DNA from 3 places in the Lysobacter cavernae genome. Region 1 is predicted to be linked to each of the others. Evidence: predicted binding sites of a transcription regulator. Region 1 holds the regulator's gene; each other region holds the start of a gene.

What was found. The regulator sigma-54, encoded in region 1, starts transcription at its own class of promoters, with help from an activator protein. The targets are predictions, from matches to a motif close to TGGCACGNGCNTTGC.
Region 2: glnA (type I glutamate--ammonia ligase) is a predicted target of sigma-54. The motif match lies at 6,111-6,125, and genes of this name have one in related genera.
Region 3: ACFOLC_RS06945 (fimbrial protein) is a predicted target of sigma-54. The motif match lies at 1,954-1,968, and genes of this name have one in related genera.

Annotation. Positions count from the first base shown of each region.
Region 1 covers NZ_JBHRXK010000003.1:267,364-277,120, forward strand. Annotated here, with positions in the region: gene ptsP (phosphoenolpyruvate--protein phosphotransferase) at 1-1,412, opposite strand, end outside; gene ACFOLC_RS08305 (HPr family phosphocarrier protein) at 1,426-1,695, opposite strand; gene ACFOLC_RS08310 (PTS sugar transporter subunit IIA) at 1,747-2,139, opposite strand; gene ACFOLC_RS08315 (hypothetical protein) at 2,262-2,519, opposite strand; gene ACFOLC_RS08320 (hypothetical protein) at 2,616-2,831, opposite strand; gene rapZ (RNase adapter RapZ) at 3,099-3,980, opposite strand; gene hprK (HPr(Ser) kinase/phosphatase) at 3,977-4,927, opposite strand; gene hpf (ribosome hibernation-promoting factor, HPF/YfiA family) at 5,072-5,398, opposite strand; gene ACFOLC_RS08340 (RNA polymerase factor sigma-54) at 5,552-6,967, opposite strand; gene lptB (LPS export ABC transporter ATP-binding protein) at 7,058-7,777, opposite strand; gene lptA (lipopolysaccharide transport periplasmic protein LptA) at 7,777-8,280, opposite strand; gene lptC (LPS export ABC transporter periplasmic protein LptC) at 8,261-8,830, opposite strand; gene ACFOLC_RS08360 (KdsC family phosphatase) at 8,827-9,408, opposite strand; gene ACFOLC_RS08365 (KpsF/GutQ family sugar-phosphate isomerase) at 9,431-9,757, opposite strand, start outside.
Region 2 covers NZ_JBHRXK010000006.1:52,254-62,010, forward strand. Annotated here, with positions in the region: gene ACFOLC_RS12890 (two-component system sensor histidine kinase NtrB) at 1-292, opposite strand, end outside; gene ACFOLC_RS12895 (TerC family protein) at 629-1,399, shown strand; gene ACFOLC_RS12900 (ammonium transporter) at 1,585-2,925, opposite strand; gene ACFOLC_RS12905 (P-II family nitrogen regulator) at 3,172-3,510, opposite strand; gene ACFOLC_RS12910 (TorF family putative porin) at 3,564-4,337, opposite strand; gene glnA (type I glutamate--ammonia ligase) at 4,663-6,072, opposite strand; gene ACFOLC_RS12920 (undecaprenyl-diphosphate phosphatase) at 6,289-7,143, shown strand; gene ACFOLC_RS12925 (META domain-containing protein) at 7,228-8,049, shown strand; gene ACFOLC_RS12930 (YbhB/YbcL family Raf kinase inhibitor-like protein) at 8,121-8,747, opposite strand; gene ACFOLC_RS12935 (tetratricopeptide repeat protein) at 8,787-9,757, opposite strand, start outside.
Region 3 covers NZ_JBHRXK010000002.1:579,422-589,178, reverse strand. Annotated here, with positions in the region: gene plsB (glycerol-3-phosphate 1-O-acyltransferase PlsB) at 1-792, opposite strand, end outside; gene ACFOLC_RS06950 (hypothetical protein) at 819-1,724, opposite strand; gene ACFOLC_RS06945 (fimbrial protein) at 2,074-2,604, shown strand; gene ACFOLC_RS06940 (fimbrial biogenesis chaperone) at 2,679-3,410, shown strand; gene ACFOLC_RS06935 (fimbria/pilus outer membrane usher protein) at 3,443-6,115, shown strand; gene ACFOLC_RS06930 (fimbrial protein) at 6,154-7,221, shown strand; gene ACFOLC_RS06925 (hypothetical protein) at 7,235-7,558, opposite strand; gene ACFOLC_RS06920 (5'-nucleotidase, lipoprotein e(P4) family) at 7,960-8,874, opposite strand; gene ACFOLC_RS06915 (GNAT family N-acetyltransferase) at 8,953-9,444, opposite strand; gene ACFOLC_RS06910 (UvrD-helicase domain-containing protein) at 9,558-9,757, opposite strand, start outside.

The sequences.
Region 1 (9,757 bases):
GCCTCGTTGTTGCGGTCGGCGGCGAGCAGGTACTGGACCAGGTCGTTGGTGCCGATCGAGAGAAAGTCGACGCTGCCGATGAAGCCGGGCAGGGCGATCGCGGCAGCCGGAACCTCGATCATCGCGCCGAGCGGCACCTTGTCGGCGATCTCGTGGCCTTGCGCCCGCAATTCGCCGGCCAGGTGCTTGAGCAGGGCGCGCACCGTGAGAATTTCCTCGCGCGAGCTGACCATCGGCAGCAGGATCCGCAGCGGACCGTAACCGGACGCGCGCAGCAGCGCCCGCAGCTGGGTGTCGAGCAGTCCGTCGCGCGCCAGCGACAGGCGCACGCCGCGCAGGCCCAAGGCCGGGTTGGGCTCGTCGCGCAGGGCCAGGCCGGTGCGATCGGCCTTGTCGGCACCCAGGTCGAGGGTGCGGATTGTCACCGAGCGCCCGGTCATGCCGAGCACGACGTCGCGGTAGGCGCGGAACTGCTCGTCCTCGTCGGGCAGCTCGTTGCGCTGCAGGAACAGGAACTCGGTGCGGTACAGGCCGATGCCGGCCGCGCCGAGCGCGTGCGCCTCGGCCACGTCCTCGCGCGACTCGGCATTGGCGTAGAGCTTGATGTCGACGCCGTCGACGGTGCGCGTGGGTTCGCGGCGCAGGCGGTGCAGTTGCTTGCGCTCGCGCGCCAGCTCGCGCACGCGGGCGCGGTGCGTGCGCAGATCGGTGGCATCGGGCTCCAGCACCACCAGGCCGCTGCTGCCGTCCACGGCCAGCACGTCGCCGTCGTTGACCTTCTGCAGTGCCAGCGTGGCGCTGACCACCAGCGGCAGGTGCAGGCTGCGCGCGAGGATCGCACTGTGCGACAGCGCGCTGCCGGTGGTGGTGACGATCGCGACCACGCCCTGCGCCTGCAGCTGTGCCAGTTCCGCCGGGGCGACGTTGTCGGCCACCAGAATCTCGCCGGCGACGCCGTGCATGCCGGCGTCGTGGCGGTGCAGGGCGGAGTGGATGCGGCTGATGACCTGGTCGATGTCCTCGACGCGACTGCGGAAATACGGGTCATCCATCGTCTCGAACACCGAGGCGATGCGATCGCGCTGCAGCCGCAGCGCGTAGTCGGCCGAATAGCGGCCGGTGCGGATCAGTTCGTCGAGGCCGTGCAGCAGCTCGGGGTCATCGAGCAGCAGGGTGTGCAGGTCGAGGAATTCGCCGACCTCGTGCGCCAGCGCGCCGTGCAGGCGCTCGCGCAGGGCGTGCATCTCGACGCGGACGCTGTGGATGGCCGCATGCAGGCGCGCCAGCTCGGTATCGACGGCGTTCGGGGCGATGCGTTCTTCGACGACTTCCAGCGCATGCGGCAGCCGGACCCGGGCGCGACCGAGCGCGCTGCCGCGCGATGCGCCGTGTCCGTGGAATTCCTGCCTCATGCGCGCCGTCCGCTCAGCTGTCTTCGTCGAAGCGACGGTCGAACAGCGCGATCACCGCTTCGGCCGCGCTCGCCTCGTCCTCGCCCTCGACCCGCAGCTTGAGTGGCGTGCCCTGGCCGGCGGCGAGCAGCATCACGCCCATGATGCTCTTGGCATTGACCTCGCGGCCCTTGGCGGTGAGCGTGGCGCTGCTGCGGAAGGCCGACAGCAGCTGCACGAGTTTGGCCGTGGCCCGCGCGTGCAGGCCGAGGCGGTTGGGGACGGTCAGTTCGCGTTCGATCATCGCCAGGTCCTCGGGGCCATTTCCTGATGCATCCGTTTCATGCGCAATCCGTCATGCCTCATCCAATATCACGCCGTTGCGCGCGCCGGCGGCGGCCACCGCGGGCAGCTCGTCCAGGGCCAGGTCGGCGTAGTTCATCACCCGCAGCAGCATCGGCAGGCTCAGTGCCGACACCCGCCGCACCGGCGTGCCCAGCCGCGCCACCTTGGCAGCCAGGTTGCTGGGCGTGGCGCCATACAGATCGGTCAACACCAGCACGCCCTGGCCGTCGTCGACGCGGCGCAGCGCCGCGCTGGCCAACGGCAGCAGGGCATCGGGGTCGCCGTCGAACGGAACCTCCAGCGCCTCGGTGCGCAGCGGCAGTGGGCTCATGAGGCGATTGGCCACCGCGACCAGCGCGTTGCCAATGCCTTCGTGGGTGATGAGGAGGATGCCGACGGCCATGGCGTCAAATTAACAGAGCCAGGTGACGGCCTGAAAGCGGCGTGATGCACCCAACCGCGCATGCACGGCAAAGCGGCCCGCGTGGACGGGCCGCTCATTGCACCGGGGAGGGCCGAAACGCGTCAGTGCGGCGGCGTGGTCTCGTCCTTGGGCGGCGTCTGCGTGCCTTCGGCCGGGGGCGGCGTGGTGGGGGCGCCGGTTTCCGGCGTCTGCGCCGGAGGCGTGGTGGTGTCGGCAGGCGGCGGCGTCTGCGTGTCAGGCGGCGGTGTTTCGGCGGCCGGCGGGGCGATCTCGGTCTGCGACTTGTCACAGCCGCCGAGCAGGCCGAGGCCGGCAGCGGCCAGGGCGAGGGTCAGGATGCGGGAAAGAGTTGAACTCATGGGTCCTCCGGTAGCGGGGCGTGCAGGTCAAGCAGGCAAGGTATGCCGGTAAGGTGTGCCGGCCGAGGGCATGGCCTCGCTCAGTAATGGCCTCGCTCAGTACTTGCTGTCGCTGCTGCGGTGGTGGCTGGTGTCGTATTCGACTTCGGACAGGTTGCCGTCGCCGTTCTTGTCAGCCTTGTCGAAGTGTTTGGCGAGCTGCGCGTCCGCCAGCGCCTCGTCCTTGCTCAGCGCGCCGTCGGCGTTGACGTCGAGGTCGCGGAAGCTCCGTGACGTGGGAGCAACCCGTGGTGTCGCCCGCCGGCGGCGGATTGGCCGGCGGCGGCTCGGTACGTTGCGCCAGGGCCGACGGCGCCGTCAGTACGGCGGAAAGGGCGAGCAGTGGCAGCCAGGGGCTGCGGGCGTGGGCTTTCATAGGGAGCGGTCTCCATGGAAGGACGTGCGCTGCTTGCAACGCAGTCCGACCGTACCCGGGTGCGTGCAAGCCCCATGCAAGCTTCATGGAAAAATTTCGTGAGACGACGCCGTCTTGGCGCACGAAGTTACGCCCAGTTCACGCGCAGCGTTGCAAACGTGAGCTCAGTCCAGCTCGCGGTGGTGCACCGCGACTTCGTCCCAGCCCTGCTCGCGCGCGTGCTCGGCCAGTCGCTCGGCCAGGTACACCGAGCGGTGGCGGCCGCCGGTGCAACCGAAGGCGATGGTGGCGTAGCTGCGGGTGCTGTCGGTGTGCAGCCGCGGCAGCCAGGTGTCGAGGAACTGGCTGATCTGCGCGACGAACAGGTTCACGTCGGCCTGTGTTTCCAGATACTCGCGGATGGCGGCGTCGCGGCCCGACAGCGGCCGCAATACCGGATCCCAATGCGGGTTGGGCAGGGCGCGTGCATCGAACACGAAATCGGCATCGGCCGGCACGCCGCGACGGTAGGCGAACGACTCGAACAGCAACGACATGCCGGCATCACCACCGAGGCCGAATTCGGTGATCACCTGGCGGCGCAACTGGTGCACATTGAGGTCGCTGGTGTCGACCACGGCATCGGCGATCTGGCGCAGCGGCTTGAGCACCTGCCGCTCCAGCGAGATCGCGTCGGCCAGGCCGAGGCCGAGCTGGCTCAACGGGTGGCGGCGGCGGGTGTCGGCATAACGCTTGAGCAGGGCGTCGTCGCGCGCATCGAAGAACACCAGGCGCGGATCGAAGCCGAGCGCGCCAACCGCGGACAGCCACTCGGGAATATTGCTCAGGTCGCTGTGGCGATTGCGCACGTCGATGCTGACCGCCAGCTTCGTCGGCGCGCCGTCGTCGGCGTGGACCACGCTCTTGACGAACGCCGGCAACAGTTCCGCCGGCAGGTTGTCGACGCAGTAGAAGCCGAGGTCTTCGAAGGTCTTCAACGCCACCGACTTGCCCGAGCCGGACATGCCGCTGACGATGACCAGGGTGGGGACGGCGACCTGGCTCATGCTTCGCCACGCTCGAGGAAGTTGCTGTGGCGGGCAATGAACGCCGCGGCCGGGTCCAGGCCTTTCATGCGCAGGCTGTGCAGGCGCGTGGCGGCTTCGGTCAGTACCGCCAGGTTGCGGCCGGGCATCACCGGCAGGGTGATCATCGGCACATCGAGGTCGAGCACGCGGCGCGAGCCGCTGTCGCCGGTGAGGCGCTCGATGCCGGTCGGCAGCGGTTCGGTCATGGGTCGGGTCAGGTGCACGATCAGGCGCAGGTACTTGTTGTTCTTGACTGCCGTGTCGCCGAACATCTGGCGGATGTTGAGCACGCCCAGGCCGCGCACCTCGAGCAGGTCCTGGATCATTTCCGGGCAGGTGCCGTCGAGCACGTCGGGCGCGATCTGGGTGAACTCGGGAGCATCGTCGGCGACCAGGCGGTGACCGCGCGTGACCAGTTCCAGCGCCAGCTCGCTCTTGCCCGAGCCGGATTCACCGGTGATCAGCACGCCGATCGAGTAGATCTCCATGAACACGCCGTGCAGGGTCACCCGCGGCGCCAGCGTGCGCGCCAGGTGGTACTGCAGGTGGTTGAGCAGCTCGTGGCCGCGCCGCGGCGACACCCACAACGGCGTGTCGCTTTCCTCTGCGGCGATGCGCAGGTCCTCGGGGCAGGGCTGGTCCTTGCTGATCACCAGCGCCAACGGACGGAACTGGATGATCTTCTCGATCGTCTCCCAGCGCAGCCGCGAGTCCAGTGCATCGAGCCAGGACAATTCCTCGGTGCCGAGGATCTGCACCTTGTTGGGGTAGATCGCGTTGAGGTAGCCGGCCAACGACGGTCGCCGTGCCACGGTGTTGACCGATTCGAGCATGCGGCGCTCGCCACGCTGTCCGGCCAGCCAGCGCAGGGCGAGGCGATCGCGTTGCTGCTCGTACAGTTCACCTGCACTGATGCTCGTGGTCATGCGGGCCTCAGCGCTGGAGCTGGCAAGCGGTATCGGTGGAACGGTTCACGGCGGCGGCGCGATTCCCGGGCATGCCGGGAATCGCGGCCGGATCCGCATGGGGCAACGAGCGGAGCGGCATCGTGGACGGGATGGTCGGACGGATCAGCCGAATTCGCCACTGCGCACGGCGCTCTCGCCGCGGTGATGGTCGATGCGCTTGCTGCGGTACTCCTTGAGCAGGCGGTCGAGCTTGTCGGCAAGCAGGTCGATCGCGGCGTACATGTCGATCGCGGCGGCGTCGGCATGCAACGTGGCCCCGGCGATGGTGACCGTGGCCTTGGCGCGATGGTCGGGCTTGTCGAGACTGAGTTGGGTGCGTACATCGAAAGGTTGATCGAAATGCCGTTGCAGCCGCGCCAGCTTGGATTCGACGTAGTCACGCAGTGCCGGAGTGACTTCGATCTGCTGGCCGTAGGTCTCGATACGCATCGGATACCTCCTTACGTCGCAACGGGAGGACAGCATCTCACGCTCAGCGGACGGTGCAAGGGGGTGGCGCGATGGCGGCGCATGAATGCGGCGGAAGGCCTTGATCGGACAAGCGTTTGGAGCGATGCCGGGTCGGCGCCGCGAAACGCGGAGTCAGCCCATCCGGACCCGGTCCTGCGATGACGGAATGCTCATCGCCTCGCGGTACTTGGCCACGGTGCGCCGCGCCACCGGTACGCCGGTGGCCTTGAGGGTTTCCGCCAGACGCGCGTCGGACAACGGCTTGCGCGGGTTCTCGGCCTCGATCAGGCGACGGATCATGGCCTGAATCGCGGTGCTGGAGGCCTCGCCGCCGGCGCCGGTGTCGATGCCGGAGGCGAAGAACGCGCGCAGCGGCACGGTGCCGCGCGGCGTGCGCGCGTACTTGCGGGCGATCGCGCGTGAGACGGTGGATTCGTGCAGGCCGACCTCGCCGGCGACCTCGCGCAGGGTCAGCGGCCGCAGCGCACTGTCGCCGAATTCGAGGAACGCCGCCTGCTGCTTGAGCAGGCAGCGCGCGACCTTGAGCAGGGTGTCGCCGCGCGCCTCCAGGCTCTTGAGCAGCCAGCGCGCTTCCTGCAGGTGGCCGCGCAGGTAGCTGGCATCGCTGGCGCTGGCGTGGCGGATCATGCCTTCGTAACCGCGGTGGATGGAGATGCGCGGGCGCATGCCGTCGGCCAGGGCGACCCGCCACAGGCCGTGCTGGCGCCAGATCACCACGTCCGGGGCGACGTAGGTGTCGGTGGCGATCGCGCCGATCTGCGCGCCCGGGCGCGGGTCGAGCGAGCGCAGCAGGTGCACCGAGGTCTCGACCTCGGCGTGGTCCAGCTTCAGCTCGGCGGCCAGGCCGGCGACGCCGATCTTGGGCAGGCGCTCCAGCGGGCCGTTGGCGAGCTGGTAGGCCAGCGCCTTGCCGGCGGTGTCGTCCGGCAGCGGCGACAATTGCAGGCGCAGGCACTCGCCGAGCGAGCGCGCGCCGATGCCGACTGGGTCAAAGCGTTGCACCTGGTGCAGGACGGTGTGGATCTCGTCCTCGCCGACATCGATGGCCGTGCCCAGCGAGGCGGCGATCGCCGCCAGCGGTTCGCGCAGGTAGCCGTCATCGTCGATGGCCTCGATCACCGCCACGCCGATCAGGCGGTCGCGCGGCGACAGCGGGCTCAGATGCAGCTGCCAGAGCAGGTGGTCGTGCAGGGTATCGGCTTCGGCGACCTGCTCGGCGATCGGCGTGTCATCGTCGTGGTCGGACGGGCCGATGCGCTCGTACCAGGGCTCGCCGTCGTTGCTGCCCCAATCGGCCTCCGGCGGCAGGTGTTCGGGCTCGACGGCGGTGGTCTGGCCGTTGACCGCCTCGCCGTTGCCGACCTCGATGGTCGACTCGGTCCAGTCCAGCAGCGGGTTGCTTTCCACCGCGGTGGCGAGTTCGGCTTCCAGTTCCACCGATGACAACTGCAGCAGACGGATCGCCTGACGCAACTGCGGCGTCATCACCAGCTGTTGTCCGAGCGCGGCTTGAAGGCGAGGTTTCATCATCGAAAGCTAACGCGACCTGGGAAGATCGACGGCCGCAATGCGTTTCGCCTGGTGCGGGGCGCACCCTACCTTTCACTCCATGAAAGGTTACAGCCGGAAGGTTTCACCCAGATAAACGCGACGGACGTCGGGATTGGAGAGCAGCGCGTCCGGAGCCCCCTGCGCGAGCACGCCACCTTCATTGAGGATATACGCCCGGTCGCAAATACCCAAGGTTTCACGTACGTTGTGATCGGTGATCAGCACACCAATGCCGCGATTCTTGAGGTGGCGCACGATTCGCTGGATCTCGCCGACCGAAATCGGGTCGACGCCGGCGAAGGGTTCGTCGAGCAGCATCAACCGCGGCTTGGCCGCCAGCGCGCGGGCGATCTCGACGCGGCGGCGCTCGCCGCCGGACAGGCTGGCACCGATCTGGTCGGCGACGTGGGTGACCTGCAGCTCGTCCATCAGGCTGGCCAGTTCGCGTTCGCGGCCGGCCTTGTCGAGGTCCTCACGCAGCTCCAGCACCAGCCGGATGTTGTCGGCGACGCTGAGCTTGCGGAACACCGACGGCTCCTGCGGCAGGTAGCCGACGCCGTACTTGGCGCGCGCGTACATCGGTTCGGAGGTGATGTCCTTGCCGTCGAGCACGATCTGGCCGGCATCGGCCGGCACCAGGCCGACGATCATGTAGAAGCAGGTGGTCTTGCCGGCGCCGTTGGGGCCGAGCAGGCCGACCACTTCGCCGGCATCGAGGGTCAGGCCAAAGTCCTTGACCACCTCGCGCGCACGGTAGGCCTTGCGCAGCCCCTGGGCGACCAGCATCAGCCGCCTCCCTGCGCGTTCTTGGGCATGATCCGCACCTTGACCCGGCCGGCGTTGGGGCCGCCGCCCTGCACCTGGCCGGTCTTCATGTTGTAGACGACGCGTTGGCCGGCGATCGAGCCGCTCGGCTGCTGGATGTCGACGCCGCCGGTGAACACCACGACCTCGGCCTTGAGGTCGTAGTCGATCTTGTTGGCGACCGCCGTCATCGGCTTGCCGTCGTCGAGCTCCTGTTTCATCTTGGCCGGGCCGCCGGTCAGCACCGCGCGCACCGGTTCGCCGCCGCTGGTGGTGATCACGGCCTGGCTCGAGCGGATGTCGAGCGTGCCTTGGGTGATGATCACGCCGCCACTGAGCGTGGTCGGACGGCTGTCGTCCATCGAGTAGTCGGTGCTGCCGGCATCGATGTCCATCGGCTTGTTGCGGTCGCTCGAACGCGCCAGCACGGTGGCGGGCGCCGCGACCAGCAGCAGCGCGAGCAGACTAGCGGGCAGAGCGTTCATAGCGGACCTTGACGTCGGATTTGATTTGCACGCGCTTGGCAGCCAGATCGGCTTCGAGGCCGCGGCCGTTCAGTATAAAGCCCGGCTCGGTGACGGTTACCGCCACAGCCGAGGTCGCGCGCTTGGCGTCCGGGAATACGTTCAGCTGCTCGCTCGCCACCTTCACCGGCTTGCCGTCGGCGTTGGTGCTGTCGGCCCGGACCTGGCCGCGCAGGCGCAGCTCCTCGCCCTTGGCGCTGACCCAGCCGGTCTGCGCGCGCACTTCCCAAGGGCTGGCCTGGCTGCCGGCCGCGGTGGGAATCACGAACAGCGGCGTGGTGATGTCCATGGTCTTCACGTCCGGGTCGCGCTCGAGCCGCGGCGCGCGCAGGGTGAAGGATTCCTGGCCCTGCTCGTCGAGCGCGACGATCTCGAAGTCGCTGAGCACGTAGTCGGGACGTTTCGCGATCGGGCCGGAGGGCGCGTCCTTGACCCGCTGTGACCACAGCGCCCAGCCGCTGAGTGCGGCACCGATCAGCAGCAGCACGGTGACGATGCCGCGCCAGCTCATGCAGTGCCCTCGACGCGCGTGCCTTCGACGCGGGTGACATCGGCCAGCAGGGCTTCGGCGTGGCCCTGCGCGGCCAGCAGCAGGTCGCAGAACTCGCGCGCGGCACCGTGGCCGGCACGCGCACCGGTGCGCCAGTGCACGCGCTCGCCGACCCAGCGGTGGGCATCGATCGGCGCCACGGCCAGGCCGACCTGCAGCATCACCCGCAGGTCGGGCAGGTCGTCGCCCATGAACGCGACCTCATCGAGGCCGATACCGAGCCGCGCGGCGATGTCGTGCACGCAGGCGAGCTTGTCGGCGACGGCGGTGTGCACTTCGCTCAGGCCGAGCTCGGCGCCGCGGCGCTGCGCGATCGTGCTGGCGCGCGCGGTCACCAGCGCGACTGCGATCCCGGCCTTGCGCAGCAGCACCAGGCCCTGGCCGTCGTGGACGTGGAAGGCCTTGAGTTCGCGGCCTTCGCTGTCGAAGAACAGGCGACCGTCGGTCAGCGTGCCGTCGACGTCGAAGCAGGCCAGGCGGATGCGCGCGGCGCGCTCGCGGATGTCGGCGGGGTAGTCGTTGAGGTGGCTGTAGGGCATGTCGGCGGGCGGCATCGGGCGATCACACCACCCGTGCGCGCAACAAGTCATGAATGTTGAGGGCACCGACCACGCGCTGTTCAGCGTCAACGACCAGCAGGCCGCTGATCTTGTGCGCCTCCATCAGCTGCGCGGCCTCGACCGCGAGCGCGTCGGAGCCGATGGTCTTGGGTGCGCGCGTCATCACCTCGACGATGCGCGTGTTGCGCAGGTCGACGCGGTCGTCGTCGAGGGTGCGGCGCAGGTCGCCGTCGGTGTACAGGCCGAGCAGGCGGCCGTCGTCGTCGACCACGGCGGTCATGCCCAGGCGCTTGCGGCTCATTTCCACCAGCGCTTCGCTGACGCTGGC
Region 2 (9,757 bases), on a different contig from region 1:
CGTCCTCGCGCCGGCTCAGCCACAGGTCGGCGAAACACTCCTCACCATCGGCGTAACGCAGGCGGATACGGCGCAGGCGCAGCGGCGCACCCTCGTGCGCGCGACGCTGCAGCGCCTCGGCGAGGCGGCCGTCGCCGGCATCCAGCCCGGCCAGCGGCCAACCTTGCAATCGGCGCGTGCTGACCCCGAGCCAGCGCGAGAACGCGGCATTGCAGCCGGCGATCGTGCCACCCGCATCGCTCCACGCCAGCGGCGTGGTCAGGCGGTCGAGATCGGGAACGGCGCTGCTCATTGCACCATCTTAGTGCAAGCCGGACGGCCAGCCGTGCTAGGATCGCCGCCCGAAGGGGAGTAGCTCCCGCGTGCTGTCATCGTCATTACGAGACGTGCTCTTGCGAGCCATGTTTCCGGTGCAGCAGCCGGTCGCCTGAGGCGGCCTGCGAGCAAGACCTTCGCCGTCCCACGGCGAAGGTGCGTCCATTGGATGCGTGGCGTCGTGGCCCTGTCCACCGCCGTACCTGATTGCCCGTCCGACATCGACCTGGTCCGTGCCAGGCGCCGTCGATGCGCATCGAGTTCGGCCTCCACCGGCCTTACGGCCGCCCGCCCATTCTTCGACGAGACCTTCATGGACGCCCTACTGAACCCCGAGATCTGGATCGCACTGGCCACACTGACCGCGCTCGAACTGGTGCTCGGCATCGACAACATCATTTTCATCTCGATCCTGGCCGGCAAATTGCCGCCGGAGCAACGCAACAAAGCGCGCCGCGTGGGCATCACCCTGGCCGCGGTGACGCGACTGGGCCTGCTGCTGGCCATCGCCTGGATCGTCGGCCTGACCGCGCCGCTGTTCTCGGTGCTGGGCAACGAGTTCTCCTGGCGTGACCTGATCCTCATCGGCGGCGGCCTGTTCCTGATCGGCAAGGCCACGCACGAGATCCACCAGAAGCTGGAAGGTGCCAGCGAGCACGTCAGTGCCGGCGGCGCGGCGACGGCGACCTTCGCCAGCGTCATCGCCCAGATCATGGTGCTGGACATCGTGTTCTCGCTGGATTCGATCATCACCGCCGTGGGCATGGTCGACGAGCGCTGGGTGATGGTCACCGCCATCCTGATCTCCATCATCTTCATGCTGATGTTCGCCCGCCCGATCGGCGATTTCGTCGAGCGCCACCCAACCGTGAAGATTCTGGCGCTGAGCTTTTTGATCATGATCGGCCTGGTCCTGATCGCCGACGGCTTCGGCCAGCACATCTCCAAGGGCTACATCTACGCGGCGATGGCCTTCTCGGTGTTCGTCGAGCTGATCAACCTGTGGGTCCGCAAACGCGAGCAGGCCAAGGTCGCGCCGGTCAAGCTGCACGAGCGCTTCACCAACGACCCGCCCACGCCGTGAACCGCACGCGGGCCACGGCCACCTGGCCTGAGCCCGCGTCGTCCGCTGGCTCAGGCGCGTCACCGCGAATGAGCCGGCACTGCGTCCATCCACCCGGTGGGGCGGCCATCCCGGCCGCCCCGATCCGTTCATAACGCGGCCGGTGTCGCGACCGCGAGCGAACCGCGCCGCGGGACCGGTCGTGCTCAGGTCTCGTACGCCGACTCGCCGTGCGAGGTGATGTCGAGGCCTTCACGCTCGGCCTCCTCCGGCACGCGCAGGCCGACCACGGCCTTGACGATCCAGAAGGCAATCACCGACACCACACCCGACCACACGACCGTGACACCGACGCTGAGCGCCTGCACGCCGACCTGGTGCGCGATCGAGAAATCGGCCGCGCCGGTGCCGCCCAGCGACGGCGCGGTGAACACGCCGGTCAGCAGCGCGCCGATGATGCCGCCCAGGCCGTGCACGCCGAACACGTCGAGCGCGTCGTCGGCGCCGAGCAGGCGCTTCAACCCGGTCACGCCCCACACGCACAGTGCACCGGCGATCGCACCGATGGCGATCGCACCGAGCGGACCGACCGTGCCGCAGGCCGGGGTGATCGCGACCAGACCGGCGACCACGCCCGAGGCGCCGCCGAGCATCGACGGCTTGCCCTTCACCACCGCCTCGACCAGGCTCCACGCCAATGCGGCAGCGGCCGTGGCGAGCAGCGTGTTGAGGAACGCCAGTGCAGCGCCGGCAGTGGCCTCCAGATTGGAACCGGCGTTGAAGCCGAACCAGCCCACCCACAGCAGCGACGCGCCGATCATGGTGAAGGTGACGTTGTGCGGCTTGATCGCCTCGCGCCCGTAACCGACACGCCGACCGACCAGGTAGGCGCCGACCAGGCCGGCGATGCCGGCGTTGATGTGCACCACGGTGCCGCCGGCGAAGTCGATCGCGCCCTTGGCGAACAGCCAGCCGTCCGGCGCGTACCAGACCATGTGCGCGATCGGCAGGTAGGCGAAGGTGAACCACAGCACCGAGAACAGCAGCACCGCGCGGAACTTGATGCGCTCGGCGAACGCGCCGACGATCAGCGCCCCGGTGATGCCGGCGAAGGTCGACTGGAACGCGACGAACACATACTCCGGCAACGACACGCCGGCGGTGAACGTCGCCGCCAGTGTCTCCTTGGTCACGCCAAGCAGGAACAGTTTGTCGGTGGTGCCGATGAAGGCGCCGCCGCCGCCAAATGCCAGCGAGTAACCGTAGGCCACCCACAACAACACGATCAGCGAGAACACCGTCAGCACCTGCATCAGCACCGACAGCACGTTCTTGCTGCGCACCAGGCCACCGTAGAACAGGGCCAGGCCGGGCACCGTCATCAGCAGCACCAGCAGGGTCGAAGTCAGCATCCAGGCGACGTCGCCCTTGTCGACCACCGGCGCGGCTTCGACCGCGGCAGCGGCTTCCTGGGCGAGGCTCACGGCAGGCAGAGCCAATGCGGCCACGGCCAGGAGCAGGCGCGGATGGCGGAAGGCATCCACCATGCGCTGCCGCTGCCCGGAAGACAGCGCGCGCTCCTGCCTCTCGTCATTCCCGCGCAGGCGGGGTCTTTCGGGCTGCCGAATGGCGGCACCACCCAGTGTCTTCGCGTGTGTCACGTCGTCATTCCCCTCGGTGGTGATGGTTGGCAAGGCAACGCCCATGGATTCCCGCCGGAGCCTGTCCTGAGCGAAGCCGAAAGGCGGGAATGACGGCTGAGGTGGGTCATGTCGGAAAATCATCACGCCCCCTCACAACGCGTCGTCGTCGAGTTCGCCGGTGCGGATGCGCAGCGCGCGTTCCACCTGCGAGACGAGGATCTTGCCGTCGCCGACCTTGCCGGTGCGGGCCGCGTTCTGCACCGCCTCCAGCGCGGCATCGAGCAAGGCTTCGGGCACGGCGCACTCGACCTTGAGCTTGGGCAGGAAGTCGACCACGTACTCGGCACCACGGTAGAGCTCGGTGTGGCCCTTCTGTCGACCGAAGCCCTTGACCTCGGTGACGGTGATGCCGGACACGCCGACTTCGGTGAGCGCTTCGCGCACCTCGTCGAGCTTGAACGGCCGGATGATCGCGGTGATCAGTTTCATCTCGCAGCTCCGTGGGGTAACAAAACGTGAGGTGGGTAGGAATGCGCCATCGCTCAGAACGCCTTGCTCAGCGTGAGCACGACCGTGTCGTCGGCGATGTGGTTGCCGTGCGGGTTGGTGTAGAGCGCCTGTTCGGCATCGGTGTCGCTGTAGGCCAGGGCGATCGAGAAGCCGCTGTCGAAGCCCTTGGTGACGCCGAGCTTCCAGTCGATGTAGGCGAAGTCCTCGTTGTTCTCGATCCACTGCTTGCCGACGTGCGCGTTGAGCGTCCAGCTGGGCTTGAACTCCCAGTTCGCATTCGCCTCGAGGTAACCGCTGCCGTCCGAGTCGGCGTAGCCGAACAGGTCGGTGAGGGCATAGGAGTACTTGGCCGTGAACACACTGGCGCTGATGCCGACGTAGAGCTCGGCCGTGTCGGCGCTGTTGAAGCCGGACGGAAAGTCGCCCGGGTACCAGTAGTAGATCGCGCCGACGTCGAAGCCGACGACGTCGTTGAACTTGCCGCGATAACCGCCGTAGCCGTCGAGCTCCAGGCTGCTGGAGATCGGCGCCAGCGGCGTGGACAGGTCGGACAGCCAGTTGATGTTGCTGCCCCAGGCGCCGAGGTAGAAGCCGTTATCGGCCGCGAACTCGACACCGCCCTGCAGCGCGGGCTCCTGGTTGGTCTGCGAGACGCCGCGGAACAGGTAATCGCTGGTCAACGCCAGCGAGCCGGATACGCCGGCGTGCGCAGGCGCCATGCCCAGGCAGGCAACGGCGAGTACGGCCGATGTGGCCAACGTATTGCGAACAGCATGGATGCGAACTGCATTGATGCGAGACGACATGACGCAGGCTCCTCATAAGCGGTGGCCCCTCCCCGGTCATTGCTTCATTGCGCTTGCACGCGGGCCTTTTCCTGGCGGCCGCGTCACTCGCCCTGCGGCGGGTGGAGCCCGTCGATTCGGTTACCTCACTGGTGGATTACTTGCCGTTCCTTCTCCCTCCGGAGAAGGTGCCCGAAGGCGGATGAGGGTCGGGCGCTCCGTTCACTCGACGGCCGCGGCACGCTGTCACCCCTGCCTGGCGTCACGACGTTCCCGCGAGCGGCCGGTCATCCGCCGACCCTCACCCCAGCCCCTCTCCATCGGGAGAGAGGCTGCAGCAGCTGCATCAGATCGCGTAGTACATCTGGTATTCGAGCGGGTGCGTGGCGGCGCGGAACTTGGTCACTTCCTGCATCTTCAGTGCGATGTAGCCGTCGATGAAGTCGTCGGTGAACACGCCGCCAGCCTTGAGGAAGTCACGGTCCTTGTCGAGCGCTTCCAGCGCCTGGTCGAGGCTGTGGCACACGGTCGGGATGTTCTTCTCTTCTTCCGGCGGCAGGTCGTAGAGGTCCTTGTCGCTCGGTGCGCCCGGGTCGATCTGGTTCTTGATGCCGTCCAGGCCGGCCATCATCAGCGCGGCGAAGATCAGGTAACCGGAGTTCATCGGGTCCGGGAAACGGATCTCGATGCGGCGCGCCTTCGGGTTGGCGACGTACGGGATGCGGCACGAGGCCGAACGGTTGGACGCCGAGTACGCCAGCATCACCGGCGCCTCGAAGCCCGGCACCAGGCGCTTGTAGCTGTTGGTGGTCGAGTTGGCGAAGGCGTTGATCGCGCGCGCGTGCTTGAAGATGCCGCCGATGTACCACAGCGCCATCTGCGACAGGCCGCCGTAGCCGTCGCCGGTGAACAGGTTGACGCCGCCCTTGGCCAGCGACTGGTGCACGTGCATGCCGCTGCCGTTGTCGCCGACGATGGGTTTCGGCATGAAGGTCGCGGTCTTGCCGTTGCGGTGGGCGACGTTCTTGATGATGTACTTCATCGTCAGCAGCTCGTCGGCCTTCTTGACCAGCGAGTTGAACTTGGTGCCGATCTCGCACTGGCCGGCGTTGGCCACTTCGTGGTGGTGCACCTCGACCTCGATGCCGACGGCTTCGAGCGTCTTGCACATCTCGGCGCGGATGTCGTGCAGCGAGTCGAGCGGCGCGACCGGGAAGTAGCCGCCCTTCACGCCCGGACGGTAGCCGGTGTTGCCGCCTTCGTACTCGCGGCCGGAGTTCCACGCCGCCTCTTCCGAGTCGATGTGGAAGAAGGTGTGGCCCATGTCATTGGCATAGCGCACCGAGTCGAAGATGAAGAACTCCGGCTCCGGGCCGAAGAACGCCTGCTCGGCGATGCCGCTGGCCTTGAGGTAAGCCTCGGCGCGCTTGGCGACGCCGCGCGGGTCGCGCGAGTAGGCCTGCATGGTGGCCGGGTCGAGGATGTCGCAGGTCAGGACCAGGGTCGGGTCGGCGGTGAACGGGTCGAGGAAGGCGGTGCTGGCGTCGGGCAGCAGCACCATGTCGGACTGGTGGATGCCCTTCCAGCCGGCGATCGACGAGCCGTCGAACATCTTGCCGTCCTCGAACAGGCCCGGCTCGATGATCGACTTGGGGAAGGTGACGTGGTGCTGCACGCCGCGCAGGTCGGCAAAGCGCAGGTCGATGAATTCGACCTTGTGGTCACGGATCAGCTTTTCGACGTGTTCGATCGACATTGCGGGCACAGCCTCGAGTGAAGGGATACCCTCATGTAGCAATCGGCGTGCCAACTTTTTTCACCGTCTAACAAATTGATTTATAAGGATTCACAGGCACAGCGCCCGGCATTTAGCATCAATTTCGTGCGTTTTGTGCATCTATTGCACCAAACTGGTGCTTTCAAGGCATCCGTTATGCTGGCCGGCCCGTTCACGCCCGCCACGACCTCCTGCATGACCGACCTGCTCGCCGCGCTGCTGCTCGGCATCATCGAAGGCATCACCGAATTCCTGCCGATCTCCAGCACCGGCCACCTGCTGATCGCCCAGCACTGGCTGGGCCGGCGCAGTGACCTGTTCAACATCGCGATCCAGGCCGGGGCGATCCTGGCGGTGGTCCTGATCTACCGGCAGCGGCTGTGGGGCTTGGTGATGGCGTTTGCCGGCCGCGACAAGCCCGGCGCCTACGACCCGCTTGGGGTCGACATCACTCCGGCGCAGTGGCGCGGCTATGCCTACAAGCTGGCGGCGGCCTTCGGCGTGACCGCGGCGGGTGGGCTGCTGGTCAAGGCGCTGGGCTGGGAGCTGCCGGAGACGGTCACCCCGATCGCCTGGGCGCTGATCCTGGGCGGCGTGTGGATGGTCGCCGCCGAACAGCTGGCGGCGCGGCGCGCGGCGGTACTGGGCGAACGCCAGCACATCACCTGGCTGGTGGCCGTGCTGGTGGGCATCGCCCAGGTGGCGGCCGGGGTCTTTCCGGGCACCTCGCGCTCGGGCGCGACCATCTTCGTGGCGTTGCTGGCGGGCACGACCAATCGTGCCGCCGCCACGGAATTCGCGTTCCTGGTCGGCATCCCGACCATGTTCGCCGCCACCGCCTACGAGCTGGCGCACGTGATCGGCAACGGCGAGGCCGCGCACGAGGACTGGAGCGCGCTCGCGGTCGCCTTCGTCGCCTCGGCGATCACCGCCTTCGTCGCGGTGAAGTGGCTGCTGCGCTACATCCAGAGCCACCGTTTCACCGCCTTCGCGGTGTACCGCTTCGTGCTGGGCGCGGCGTTGCTGTGGCTGGTGCCGACCGGCAGCTGAATCGGCAATGCACCCGGCGCCTGCGCCTTCACCCGGTTCTGCGCAGCGGTGCGTTTCCATAGGCCCACCTTCTGGAGACTGGCGATGAAGCGACTTGCACTGCTGACCCTTCCCTTGGCCTTGACCGCCTGTACCAAGGCACCACAGGACACGCCGCCGGCACAGACCGCGCCTGCGGCTGCAGCCACGGCACCGGCCAATACGGCCCTGGATGCGGCCGCTCTCGGCGGCTACCACTGGCAGCTCGACCAGGCGCTCGACGCCAAGGGCCAGCGCATCGAGGCGCTGTTCGCGCGCGCCGACCGGCCGCTGCAGCTGGATTTACGCGACGGCCGCGTCAGCGTCAGCAACACCTGCAACCGCATGAGCGGCGGCTACACGATCGCTGGCGACAAACTCGAGATCGCGCGCCTGGCCTCGACGATGATGGCCTGCGCCGATCCCAAACTGATGGCCTTGGACCAGGACATCGGCCAGCGCCTGCAGGCGCCGCAGACGCTGGCGCTGCGCAGCGGCGACACGCCGCAGCTGACCCTGACCTCGGCCGGCGGCGACGTGCTGACGTTCCGCGGCGAAGCCACCGCGGACACGCGCTACGGCGGCCCGGGCGCGACCGCCTTCTACGAGGTCGCGGCGCAGACCCAGCCGTGCAGCCACCCGTTGATCCCCGACAAGCAGTGCCTGCAGGTGCGCGAGCTGCACTACGACGAGCGCGGCCTGAAGTCCGGCACGCCGGGCGAGTGGCAGCCGCTGTACCAGGACATCGAGGGCTACGAGCACGTCAACGGCGTGCGCAACGTGGTGCGGCTGAAGCGTTACGCCGTCAAGAACCCGCCGGCCGATGCGTCGTCGGTGGCCTATGTGCTCGACATGGTCGTCGAGTCGGAAACCGTGAAGGCGAAGTAAGACCGCCTTGCCGCAACGGCTGTGGCGCCGTCAGTCGGGTGACGGCACCGCAGCCTCGCCGGTGCACCGGCTCACCCGGTGACGTCGGGGTTCAGCGAGTACGTCGCGTAGATCACGGCCTCGTCCAGCACGTGGCCGTGCATCGCGGCGAACACGTCGGCGGCGGTGAAGCGCGCCGGCACGTCCAGCTTCTCGACATCCAGCGCGAACACGCGGAAGAAGTAGCGGTGCAGGCGCAGGTCGTTGGGCGGCGGGAACGGGCCGTCGTAGCCGCGCCAGTCGCCGGCCATGGCGCTATCGCCGGCGAACCAGCCGGTGTAGTCGTTGAGGCCCTGGCGCGCGCCGGCCGGACCGGCCGGTTGCGCCTTGCCGTGCGCCACCACGCCGTCGCTGCAGCTGCCAGCCGTGATTTCGCGCAGGCCGGCGGCCAGGTCGACCATCGCCCAGTGCACGAACTCGCCGCGCGGCTGGTCGGCCGGGATCAGCACGCCGGCCTGGCCGACCATCTCGGCCACGGTCGGCACGTCCGGGTCGATGCACAGCAGTGCGAACGAACGGGTGCCGTCCGGCACCCCGTCCCAGGCCAGGTGCGGGTTGCGGTTGGGCGCAAAACCGAAGCCGTCGGCCGTGGCCTGGCCGGCGGCGAACTGCGCCGGCAGGCGCTGGCGGTGCTCGAAACTGTCGCTGCGAATGCGCATGTCGCCTCCGTGGATCGGGGATGAGGGTCGCTGCGGTGATCAGGCCGCCGGGTAACCCAGCCGCTGGGCCACCGGCTCGAGCAGCGCGAACGCCTCGGCCAGCGGCTCGGCGAACGTGCGCCAGTGGCCGGGGGCGAGGCGCGCCGTGCCGAGCGTCGCCGGCGATGGCGTCATCACCCGGGTCTGCAGGGCGTCGGCGAGTGCCTGGGCGACGCCACGCGGGTCCTGGGCGATGTCGTCGAGCCGGACCAGCCGATGCGGGAACAGGTCCTGCTCGTGCAGCTGCGCCACCTGCTCCAGCGTCGCCGCCAGCCAGCGCGCGCCGGCTTCCGGCGAAGCCAGTGCAAACGGCACCGGGCTGCCGTAGGCCAGCCAGTCCAGCAGCATGTCGCGCGGGTCGCGCAGGGCGATCATCAGCACCGCCTCGGGCAGGTACGGGCGCAGCGCCAGCAGCAACGCGTTGTCCCACCACAGCAGCCAGTCGAACACGGTGCCGTCGCTGATCCCGCGTGCCGGCAGCCCGGCGCGCCACAGGTTGATCTGGTAGGCCGCATCGAGCGTGCCGTCGACCAGACCGGCCGTGGTCGGATAGCGCTGGAACAGGTCGTTCGGCGGCGTGGCGCCGAGGCGATCGGCGCGCACCGGCGCCCCGCTCTCGCCGAGCGTCACCGCCAGCCGCTCGACCAGCGAGCCCGGCGCGCCCCACAGCAGCAGCACCGGTGGGGTCGATTCCGCCACCGGCGCCAGCTCCGGCCACTGCGCGATCGGCGCGCTCGGTTGCGGCAGCGGCAGGCGCTCGCCGACGACCTCGGCATGCAGTTCGGCCCAGGTCGCCGCCGCCGCATCGGGCTGGCCGGCGATGTCGAAACAGCGGCCGAGCAGCTGCCGCAGCGAACGCTTGATGTTGATGTCCTGCGCTTTCGCCAGCAGGCCCTCGACGCGCATCACCGCCGCGTCCGGGTCGCGCCGCAGCAGCTCGTCGACGATTCGCAGCTCGGCCTGGGTGTGGC
Region 3 (9,757 bases), on a different contig from region 1:
GAACCGCACCAGCGTGTCGCGGCCGTTGAGGGCGATCGCGAGCAGGCGGCGGAAGCGGCCGACCAGGGCCCAGTTTTCCGAGAACAGCACCGAGAACCAGCCGCTGCTCTTGTCCGGCGCGCGGCCGACGAAGATCGACACCGGCACCAGCTGCACGTCCAGGGCCGGGTCGGCGCGGTGGGCGTCGAGCAGGCGCGCCAGCGAGCTGGAATGGCTCTTGGTCGTGGCCGGGGCGGTGCCGGCCAGGGCCTGCAGCTGGGTCAGGGTGTTGACGTTGCGCCGCGACAGCGCGAGGTAGGCGCGCTTGCGGCCCAGCGGGTCGCCCGGCAGCGGCTGCAGCGGCGACGGCAGGCCGGTCTCGCGGCAGGCGCGTTCGAGGATCAGCGCGTTGCTCAGGCCGTAGCCTTCCAGCACGTAGCAGACCGGACGGCCGCTCCACTCCTCGGGGATTTCGGCGGTCGGGTTGCTGGGCTCGATGGTCAGCTGCACCCACGGCGCCATGAACCGCCCCAGCAACTTGGCCCACCACGGCCGCCGCACGGGCGGCAGGCGGTGCAGGGGCGCGGGCGGGGTGATCGGCAGCTCGGCCTGGGTCGGGTCGGTATCGGGTGGGCCAGCCGGGGCCGGGGGCTCGGCGGCGCGGTGCCCGGCACTGGCGTGCGCATCCGCGGCGTCCGCGGCGACGGGCGGGCGGTTCGGGTCGGCGTCCGCGATCGGCGGGGTCTCCCCGGGGGGCGCGGCCTGGGCGGCGTGCGGAAAAGGCAGGGGCGTCTGTTTCGGCATCGTGGCCATTATGCCTTTCGGCGTCGGAACCGCGTTCAGCTCGACGGGCGCGCGGCGGCGGGTGCGGCGACCGCCGCGTCCGACGTGGCCGCGGCTTCGGCCTCGGCGTGGCGCAGGATGTCGCGCAGGTACCAGCGGCCGTCGCGGCGCTCGACCTGGAGCTGGGCCTCGATTGCCTGCCCGGCCAGGGTGTAGTGCAGCCGGACCCGGGCGTGGTCGCCGGTTTGTTCGATCAGTGTCGCCTGCACGCTGTCGAAGGCGGCGTCGAGGTTGAGCCCGTAACCGGCCAGCACCTGCTTGAAGCGGCCGAAGAACGGTCCAAGCCGCTCCAGGCTGCGCTGCATGCCGGCCTCGCGGAACCGGTCCGGTCCGGCCAGCCCGGTCAGGCGCGCGGCGGTGACCAGCTGCGGGATCGCCTTGCGGGCGCGTTGGGCGTCACCGAGCGGGGCCTGCTGGCCCCAGCGGCTCATCGCCGCGACCAGCTGCACGTAGTGGGCGCGCTCGTCGTCGCTGTAGTCGCCCTCGCTGCGCAGGTACTGGGTGGCGAACAGGCTCAGCGTCGCCGCGGCCGAGCGCAGCTCGCCGTGGGCGCCGGCGAACTGGCGGTTGTAGGTGGTCAGCAGCTGCTTGTCGGCGCCGGGGGCGGCCAGGGCGGTGATGAAGCCGGGCAGGCGGTCGTCGAGCGGCAACTCGGTCAGCGGCCAGCGCGTGCGGCCCTCGCGCCAGGCGGTTTCGAGCCGGGCGTGCAGCGCCGGCGGCACCGCGTGACGGGCGTACCCGGCGAGGTCGTTGGCGCGCAGGTCGGCGACCAGTTGGGTGACCGCCTGGGTCGGTTGCGCCGGTGCCGTTTCGGCGACCGGCGCGGCGTCGCGCCCGCAGCCGCCCGCGACCGCGACGGCGGCGAGCAGCAGCGCGGCGATGGCACGTCGGTTCGATGGCATTGGCTGCGGCTCCCCCGGTCGCTGACGGAATCTTGGCCGGCGGCCCGGGCGGCGGCAAGCCGTGCCGGTCGGGAATGAGAACGGCGACGGCTTCTCGGCGCACCCGAACCTGCCTGCAGCCGGAAAGCTGACACGACGCGTCAGCTTTGGTCGTCAGGGTGAAGGAAATGTGATCTTTATCCCGTTTGTTAAATCGAGATGTGACCGTTTTCACGATCGTAATGACCAATGGCCTAGGCCTTTCGACAGGTTTGGCACAGTTTCTGCTTCTTGGCCATCGACCCGGCATTCCGCCGGCAGCAACGCGTCCTGCCACCGGTCGATCGACCACCACATCAAAGGTATTCGTATGAAGAAGCTCCTCCTCGTTGCGGCCATCGCCGCGCTGGCCCCGATGCCGGCCATGGCGATCGACGGCACCATCACCGTCAACGGCCAGGTGACCACCGCCACCTGCAAGATCGGCGGCGCCGCCAGCCCGGCCGCGATTGCCGTGACGCTGCCGACGGTGTCGACCACCGCGCTGAACACCCTCGGCGCCACCGCCGGCAACAAGCTGTTCACCATCGCGCTGACCGAGTGCGGCACCAGCCTGACCAGGGCCATCACCTACTTCGAGCACGGCCCGAACATCGACACCGGCACGGGCTTCCTGAAGAACACCGCCGCTGGCGGCGCCGGCAACGTGCAGGTCCGTCTGCTCAACGGCGACATGAGCCCGATCAAGCTCCACCTGGCTTCCGGTGCGCAGGAGTCCAGCGAAGCCACCATCACCAGCGGCGCCGCCAACCTGAACTACTACGCCCAGTACTACGCCCTCGGCCAGGCCACGGCCGGCACGGTGAGCACCAGCGTCCAGTTCACGATGCAGTACCAGTAAGTGCTGCGCCTGCGGGCGCAGCAGCATCGCTGCGCCCGCAACCCACTCCGTTCGATCCCCCTCAGGTACTCCCGATGAACCTCTGGACCCGCGCCCTCGCTGCGGCGCTGCTCGGCGCGTGCGTGTGCGCTCCCCCGGCCCATGCCAACGTCGTGATCGGTGGCACCCGCGTGGTGCTGCCGGCCAAGGACGGTGAGGTCACCGTGCGCCTGACCAATGACAACGAGCGTCCGGCGCTGGTGCAGGCGTGGATCGACCGCGGCGACCCGAAGGCGACGCCGGACACCGTCGACACCCCGTTCCTGGTCACGCCGCCGATGTTCCGAATGGAGCCGCAGCGCGACCAGAGCCTGCGCATCCTCTACACCCGTGAGCCGCTGCCAGCCGACCGCGAGTCGTTGTTCTGGCTCAACGTGCTGGAAATCCCGTCGAAACCGGCGGAGCAGGGCGCGGCCAACCAGAATTACCTGCAGCTGGCGTTGCGCTCGCGGCTCAAGCTGTTCTTCCGCCCGCCGGGCCTGGCGGGCGATCCGTTCAAGGCGCCTGCGCAGTTGACCTTCCGCGCCGCGGCCGGTGAGCTGGTCGTGCGCAACCCGACGCCGTACCACATCACGCTGAGCACCTTGGCGGTGACCGATGCCGGCAAGGCGTACGAGGTCGAGACCGGCATGGTCGCGCCCTTCGCCGAACTGCGCCTGCGCGTGCCGCAGCTGGGCAAGCCGGCGGCCGCCGGCGCCGCCGTCCGCTTCAATGCGATCAACGACTACGGCGCGTCGTCGCCGTTCAGCGCGACCGTGACCCCTTGATGCGACGCGCCGGCTCTCTTTCGCCGGCTGTCTTGAACGTACCGGGCCGCGCCGCGCTCGGTGCGGCGATCGCGTTTGCGTTGCTGGCCTGCGCCCATGCCCATGCCGACCCGGCCGCGCCGGCCGATGCGCAGTTCGATGTCAGCCTGCTCGCGGGCGGCAGCGAGCAGGCGGTCGACCTGTCGCGCTTCGAGCGCGGCAATGCGGTGGTGCCGGGCGTCTATCGTCTGGACCTGTACCTGGCCCAGCAGTGGTCGGGCGTGGCCGACGTGCGTTTCGCCGCCCCCACGCCAGGCACCGCGGCCGTGCCCTGCTTCACGCCGGCCCTGCTGGACCAGCTGGGCCTGCCCCAGGACAAGCTGTCCGATGCCGCCCGCGCCGCCCTGGCGGATTCGGACGGCTGCATCGCGCTGGCCGACCTGATCCCCGATGCCACGGTGACCTACGACCAGGCCGAACTGCGCCTGGACGTGACCGTGCCGCAGGCCTGGTTGGGCTACCGCGCGCGCGGCTACGTCGGCCCGGAACAGTGGGATACGGGCGCGACCGCCGCCCTGCTCAACTACAACCTCAACAGCTATCGCACGCAAAGCGGTGGCCAGAGCCAGACGTCCGGCTATCTAGGCGTCAACGTCGGCCTCAATGTCGGTGCCTGGCGCTTCCGCCACGACGGCAGCCTGAGCTGGCAATCGGCGGCGGCAGGCAACGGCTCGGACCGTCACTGGCAGTCCATTGCCACCTATGCACGTCGCGATATTCCGTCCTGGCGCGCGCAGATCACCCTGGGCGACAGCTACACCAGCGGCGAGCTGTTCGACAGCGTCGGCGTGCGCGGCGTGCAGCTGGCCACCGACGACCGCATGCTGCCCGACTCGCTGCGCGGCTACGCGCCGACGGTGCGTGGCGTGGCCGAGACCAATGCGCGCGTCACCATCCGCCAGAACGGCGCGCTGCTCTACGAGACCACGGTGACACCGGGCCCGTTCGTCATCGACGACCTCTACGCCACCGGCTACGGCGGCGATTTGAACGTGAGCGTGACTGAGGCCGACGGCCGTGTGCGCGAGTTCGCCGTGCCCTACGCCTCGGTGCCACAGCAGCTGCGTCCCGGCCTCTACCGCGTCGCTGTCGCCGTCGGCCGAGTGCACGACCAGGGCCTGCAGGACGAACCGGAACTGCTGCAGGCCACCGTGCAGCGCGGCCTCACCAACACCGTCACCGCGTACGGCGGCCTGCTCGGCAGCGACGGCTACTCCGCCGCGCTGGGCGGCCTGTCGCTCAACACCCGCCTGGGGGCGATGGCGCTGGACCTGACGGCCGCCCGCACGCAACTGCCGGGCGCGGACAGCACGACCGGACAAAGCCTGCGCGCGACCTACAGCAAGATCCTGCCGACCACCGGCACCTCCTTCAGTCTGGCGTCCTATCGCTACTCGACCAGCGGCTACTACAGCCTGCGCGATGCGCTGCTGGCGCGCGACTACGCCAACGGCGCGCTGGTCAACGGCGATCTCAATGCGCTCGACGCGTCGCAGAACCTGCCCGGCGTGCTTACCCCGGCGCAGCGCGAGGCGCTGCAGGGCCGACGCAATGCCGACCTGCTGGCCAACCCGTACGGCCTGGAGCGTCAACGCAACCGCTTCGACATCAACCTCAGCCAGACCCTGGGCGAGGCCGGCGGCAGCGTGTACGCCACCGCGTCGGCGCGCGACTACTGGAACCGCAGCGGCACCGACGTGCAGTTCCAGCTGGGCTACAGCAACAGCTTGCGTTCGCTCAGCTACGCCGTGTCGGCCAACCGCGTGCGCGATGTCGACGGGCGCTACAGCAACCAGTTCTACCTGAGCTTCAGCCTGCCACTGGGCACCAGTCCAAGGGCGCCCAGCCTCACCGCCAGTGCCACGCGCGACGACAGCGGCCAGACCCAGGGGCAGGTGACCTTGTCCGGCCAGGCGGGTGTCGATGGCCAGTTCACCTACGGCGCCAGCGCCGCCCACGGCGATGACGCCGGCACCTCCGGCAGCGTCAATACCGGTTACCGCGGCAGCTACACCGTCCTCAACGCCAGCTACGGCCAGGGCGATGGCTATTCGCAGGCCTCCTTCGGCATGGCCGGCGCGGTGGTGGCGCATCCGGGCGGCGTCACCTTCGGCCAGCCGGCCGGCGACACGCTGGCGATCGTGCAGGCGCCGCACGCCACGGGCGCGCGCGTCATCAGCGCGCCGGGCGTGCGCATCAACCGCTTCGGTTACGCACTGGTCCCGTACCTGACGCCGTACCACATCAATAGCGTGGAGCTGGACCCGAAGGGGGTGTCGCTGGACGTGCAGCTGGCCGCCACCAGCGCGCGCGTGGCGCCGTACGCCGGCTCGGTGGCGATGCTCAGGTTCGAGACCGAGTACGGTCGCACCGCGCTGGTGCGCGCGCGAACGGGCGACGGCCGCGCCGTGCCGTTCGGCGCCGAAGGCCGCGACGCGCAGGGCCGCGTGCTCGGCATCGTCGGCCAGGGCGGTCGCCTGCTGGTGCGCGGCGCGGACGCGCAGGGCACGATGACCCTGAGCTGGCAGGAAGAGGGCGAAGCCCGTCAGTGCCGCGTCTCCTACCGCATGCCGTCGTCGCCGCAGGCCGCTGCGGCGACGTCCGACTACCCGACGCTGGACGTGCGCTGCACGCCGGACGCCCCTTCCGCCGTGGCCGCGCAGTGACCGCCACCGCTCACGATGCCGATCGATGACCCGTTGCCATGAACCTGCCTGACCTTCCCCTCGACCTTGCCCCGCGCACCGTAGCGCGGGTGCGGTCGCTGATGCGGTTGCTGGCCTTGCTGGCGATCGTCGCCGGCCTGGCGGCGTTGCCGTGGAGCGCGCAGGCGGCGACGTCGAACTGCAGCACCTCGGGCGGTGTCATCAGTTTTGGCACCGTTGTCGTTTCGTCGAGCCAGGCGACCGGTTCGGTGATCGCGGAAGTGCCGGTCAGCATGACCTTCAATTGCACCGGCATTCCCGCGTTGACTGGCAACCAGGGGCTCTACCTCCAGGCCGGCGACCTGGCCACGCGACACTCTTCCGACACCGGCTCCGGCGGGATCGTGTTTGCCACCAGCGTCGCCGGCGTCGCGCTCAAGCTGACCGGCAGCCCGTTCCAACCGTCCTCCAACGCCTGTTTGCGCTGCGGTCCCGGTGCGACGCGCGGTTTCGAGATCGGGCCGATCACCAGCAACGGTGGCAGCGGCAGCATCACCGAGAACTTCACCGCGCAGCTCATCAAGACCGGGACGATCGCCCCGGGCACGCTCAACACCATCCGGCTGATGCAGTTCTACTGGTACGAGTACGGGGTGACGCCCAGCAGTGGGCCGATGGCGACACCACTGCAGGTAAGCGCCGCGATCGTGCGGACGCCGACCTGCGGCGTGAACGCCGGCACGAAGGATTTCACCGTGACCCTGCCCACCATCAGCGTGCGGTCGTTGCCGGCGCCCAACGGAACCACGGCCGGGCGCACCGGCTTCAACCTCAACCTGACCTGCGAAGCCGGCGTCAACACCAGGGTCACTCTGGACAGCAACCGGCAACACGCGAGCCTGACCGGCGTCGTCCGTCAGGCTCTCGGCAGTGGCAACGCCAACAACGTCGGCGTGCAGATTCTCGACAGTGCATTCAACCCCGTGCCGTTCGACAGTGCGCGACCCGTGGGCATCAGCCCTTCGGGAGCGTGGCAGATCCCCTTCTACGTGCAGTACTACCGGCTCGGCGCTCCGGGTGCGGGCAGGGTGTCGGCCACGGTGACCTACACGATGACGTACAACTAGCCGGCGCTGCGGTTCAGTCGTACACCTGCGTGGCCAGCCACGCCGACGTGCCAGCGGCGCGCAGGTAGTTGTCGTGGTAGCTGATCAGCTGCGAACCCGGCAATGCGCTGGCGGCCGGTTCGACCCTCAGGGAATAGTGGGTGCTGGCCGATGTATCCGGGCAACGTGCCTGGGTGCTGTGCGGCAGGGCCCTGGCCGCCGGCACGCCGAGTGCGGGGCCGCAGGTCGGCACGACCACGCTGCCGTGGAAGGAGATCCGGCCGTCATTGGCCTGCGCCGCCGGCGATACCGCCAGTGCCCAGAGCAGGATGCCTGCTGTTGCGCCGAGTCGACCCATGGCAGTCCTTGCGCTCCACTCCGCCTGATACGCCCATGCGCCTTATTGGCAGGCGGGCGTCGGGCTTGAGGGCATAACCCCCCGTGCGTGAAGAAACTGCAGTGGTCGCGTCACGTCGGGTGACGGGTGGCCTGCGCGACAGGGCGGAACCGGGTCAGCTCGCCAGCACGATGGCGGGGCAATCCCGCGGCTGCGCGCAAAGAAAAAGGAGGCGCGGGGCCTCCTTTAAATCCGGCCGCAGCCGGAGGGACTTCGAGTTGTGGCATGGCTCCGGCTCGCGCCGGATGGGAGCAGACTAACCGCCCTCAAAACCTAATGCAACACCTCAAGATATATTATGTAAACAATTGATTTATAAGTAAGTAATACTTGTGCGACGCACCAGCTGGTGTTGCCGTCGCTCAGGGCGCCACGTCCAGCGCCTGGCGCTTGGTCTCGCGCCGCGCCGCGCGCGATTGCGACCAGTCGTTGTTGAACAGCGCCGGCTCCCACGAGCCGTAGCTCGGATTGGGCAGCATCCACCAGCGCTCGCCGAACCAGTCGGCGTACTCGTCGAGCAGTTGCGCGCGGCCGTCGCGGGTGTTGGCGGTGATCTGGACGAAATCGCCGAGCTGGTCGCCAAACTGCATCAGCACCCGGTACTGCTGCCCGGCCAGGCGGCGTCGGCAGTTCTTCTCGCTGCCGTGCTGCTCGCAGCCGTCAAGCACGGTGCCCAGGCCGAGGAACACGCTGTCGTCGGCGACCGGCATGCCGACCGCCCTCAGGTTGGCCAGGGTGGCGTCCTTGAGGTGCACGGCGCGGTTGGACAGGTACACGATGGTCACGCCCTTGGCCGCGGCGGCCTTGGCGAACTCGACCACGCCCGGCACCGGCCTGGCCTTCTTCTCGGCGACCCACTGGTCCCAGCTGAGCTCGTCGTACGCCCTGCCGTTGCGGACCAGGCGCGCCTGGTACGGCGAGTTGTCGAGCACGGTCTCGTCGACGTCCATGATCACCGCAGGCTTCAGGCCGGTGGCGGCGTTGCCGCGCTCGTCCGGCACCAGCGCATCCCAGTGCTTCTGCTTCAGCGCGGCGTCGAGTCCGTCGGCGGCGGCGCGGTAGACGGTGATGGTCGCGGCCTGGTACTCGGCCGATGCCTGCATCCACAGCACCGCGTTGAGGTTGTCGTCGGCGGCGACGGTGGCCGTGGCGGCGCTGGCCGGCATCGCGGCCGCGACCGGTGCGGCGGGCTGGGCGGCCGGCGCGTCGCTGCGCTGGCAGGCGGCGAGCGCGAGCGCGCCGCTCAGGATGGACAGGGTGAGGACGCTGGTGCGCATCGCGGTCCCGGATCTGGAGGGGGCCGCGAGTGTAGCCGAGGCCGGCGGCCGCGCCCGCCGCGCGGGCCGTCGCGGTGATCAGGCCGTGGCGGTTTGCAGTGACACCTGCTTGCGGCCTTCGGCCACCCATTGCGTGCCCACCTCGCGGAAGCCGAAGCCGGCATGGAAGCGGCGCGAGGCCTCGTTGAGCGGAACCACGTAGAACTCGCAGGTCACGGTGGCGATGCCGCTCCCGCGCGCGAACGCGAACAGGTCTTCGTACAACCGGCTACCCAACCGCCGACCCTGGTGCGAGGCGGCCACGACCACGCGATCGATGTAGAGGAAGCGCTCGTAGCGCTGCGCGAACCAACGGTAGTTGGGGCTGTCGTAATCGGCGCCCTGCGCGAACGCGAGCAGGAACGCGACCACCGCGCCGTCGTCGCAGAGCACGCGGTGGTAGGCCGCCTGCGCGTCGAGCCGGGCCAGGCGCGCAGCGCTCAGTGGGCTGAGCAGCTGCTCGGATTCGAGGTTGAGGGCCAGGATCGCGGCGTGATCGGCGGCGTCGGCGCTGCGGATGTCGATGGCCATGGCGTGGCGCGGTGGCAACAGGGGGCGGCCAGCCTAGCGCGAGGCGGGTCACGGCGCCGCCACGTACAGCGCGATCGGCAAACGAGGCTGTGGGCGGTGAAGTGACGGGAGGGCTAACCTTCCAGCAACGCCTTGATCGCGGCAAATCCGGCGCTGGCGCGCTCCTGCTTGCGCGCCGCATCGGCGACCGGGTCGGCGCCGTCGCGCTGGACCTCGACGGCCGGCAGTTCCTCGAAGAAGCGGCTCGGCTTGAGGCGGATCTTGTCGCCCCAGCGCTGCGTCTCCTTCGAGTGCGACAGCCACAACTGCTCCT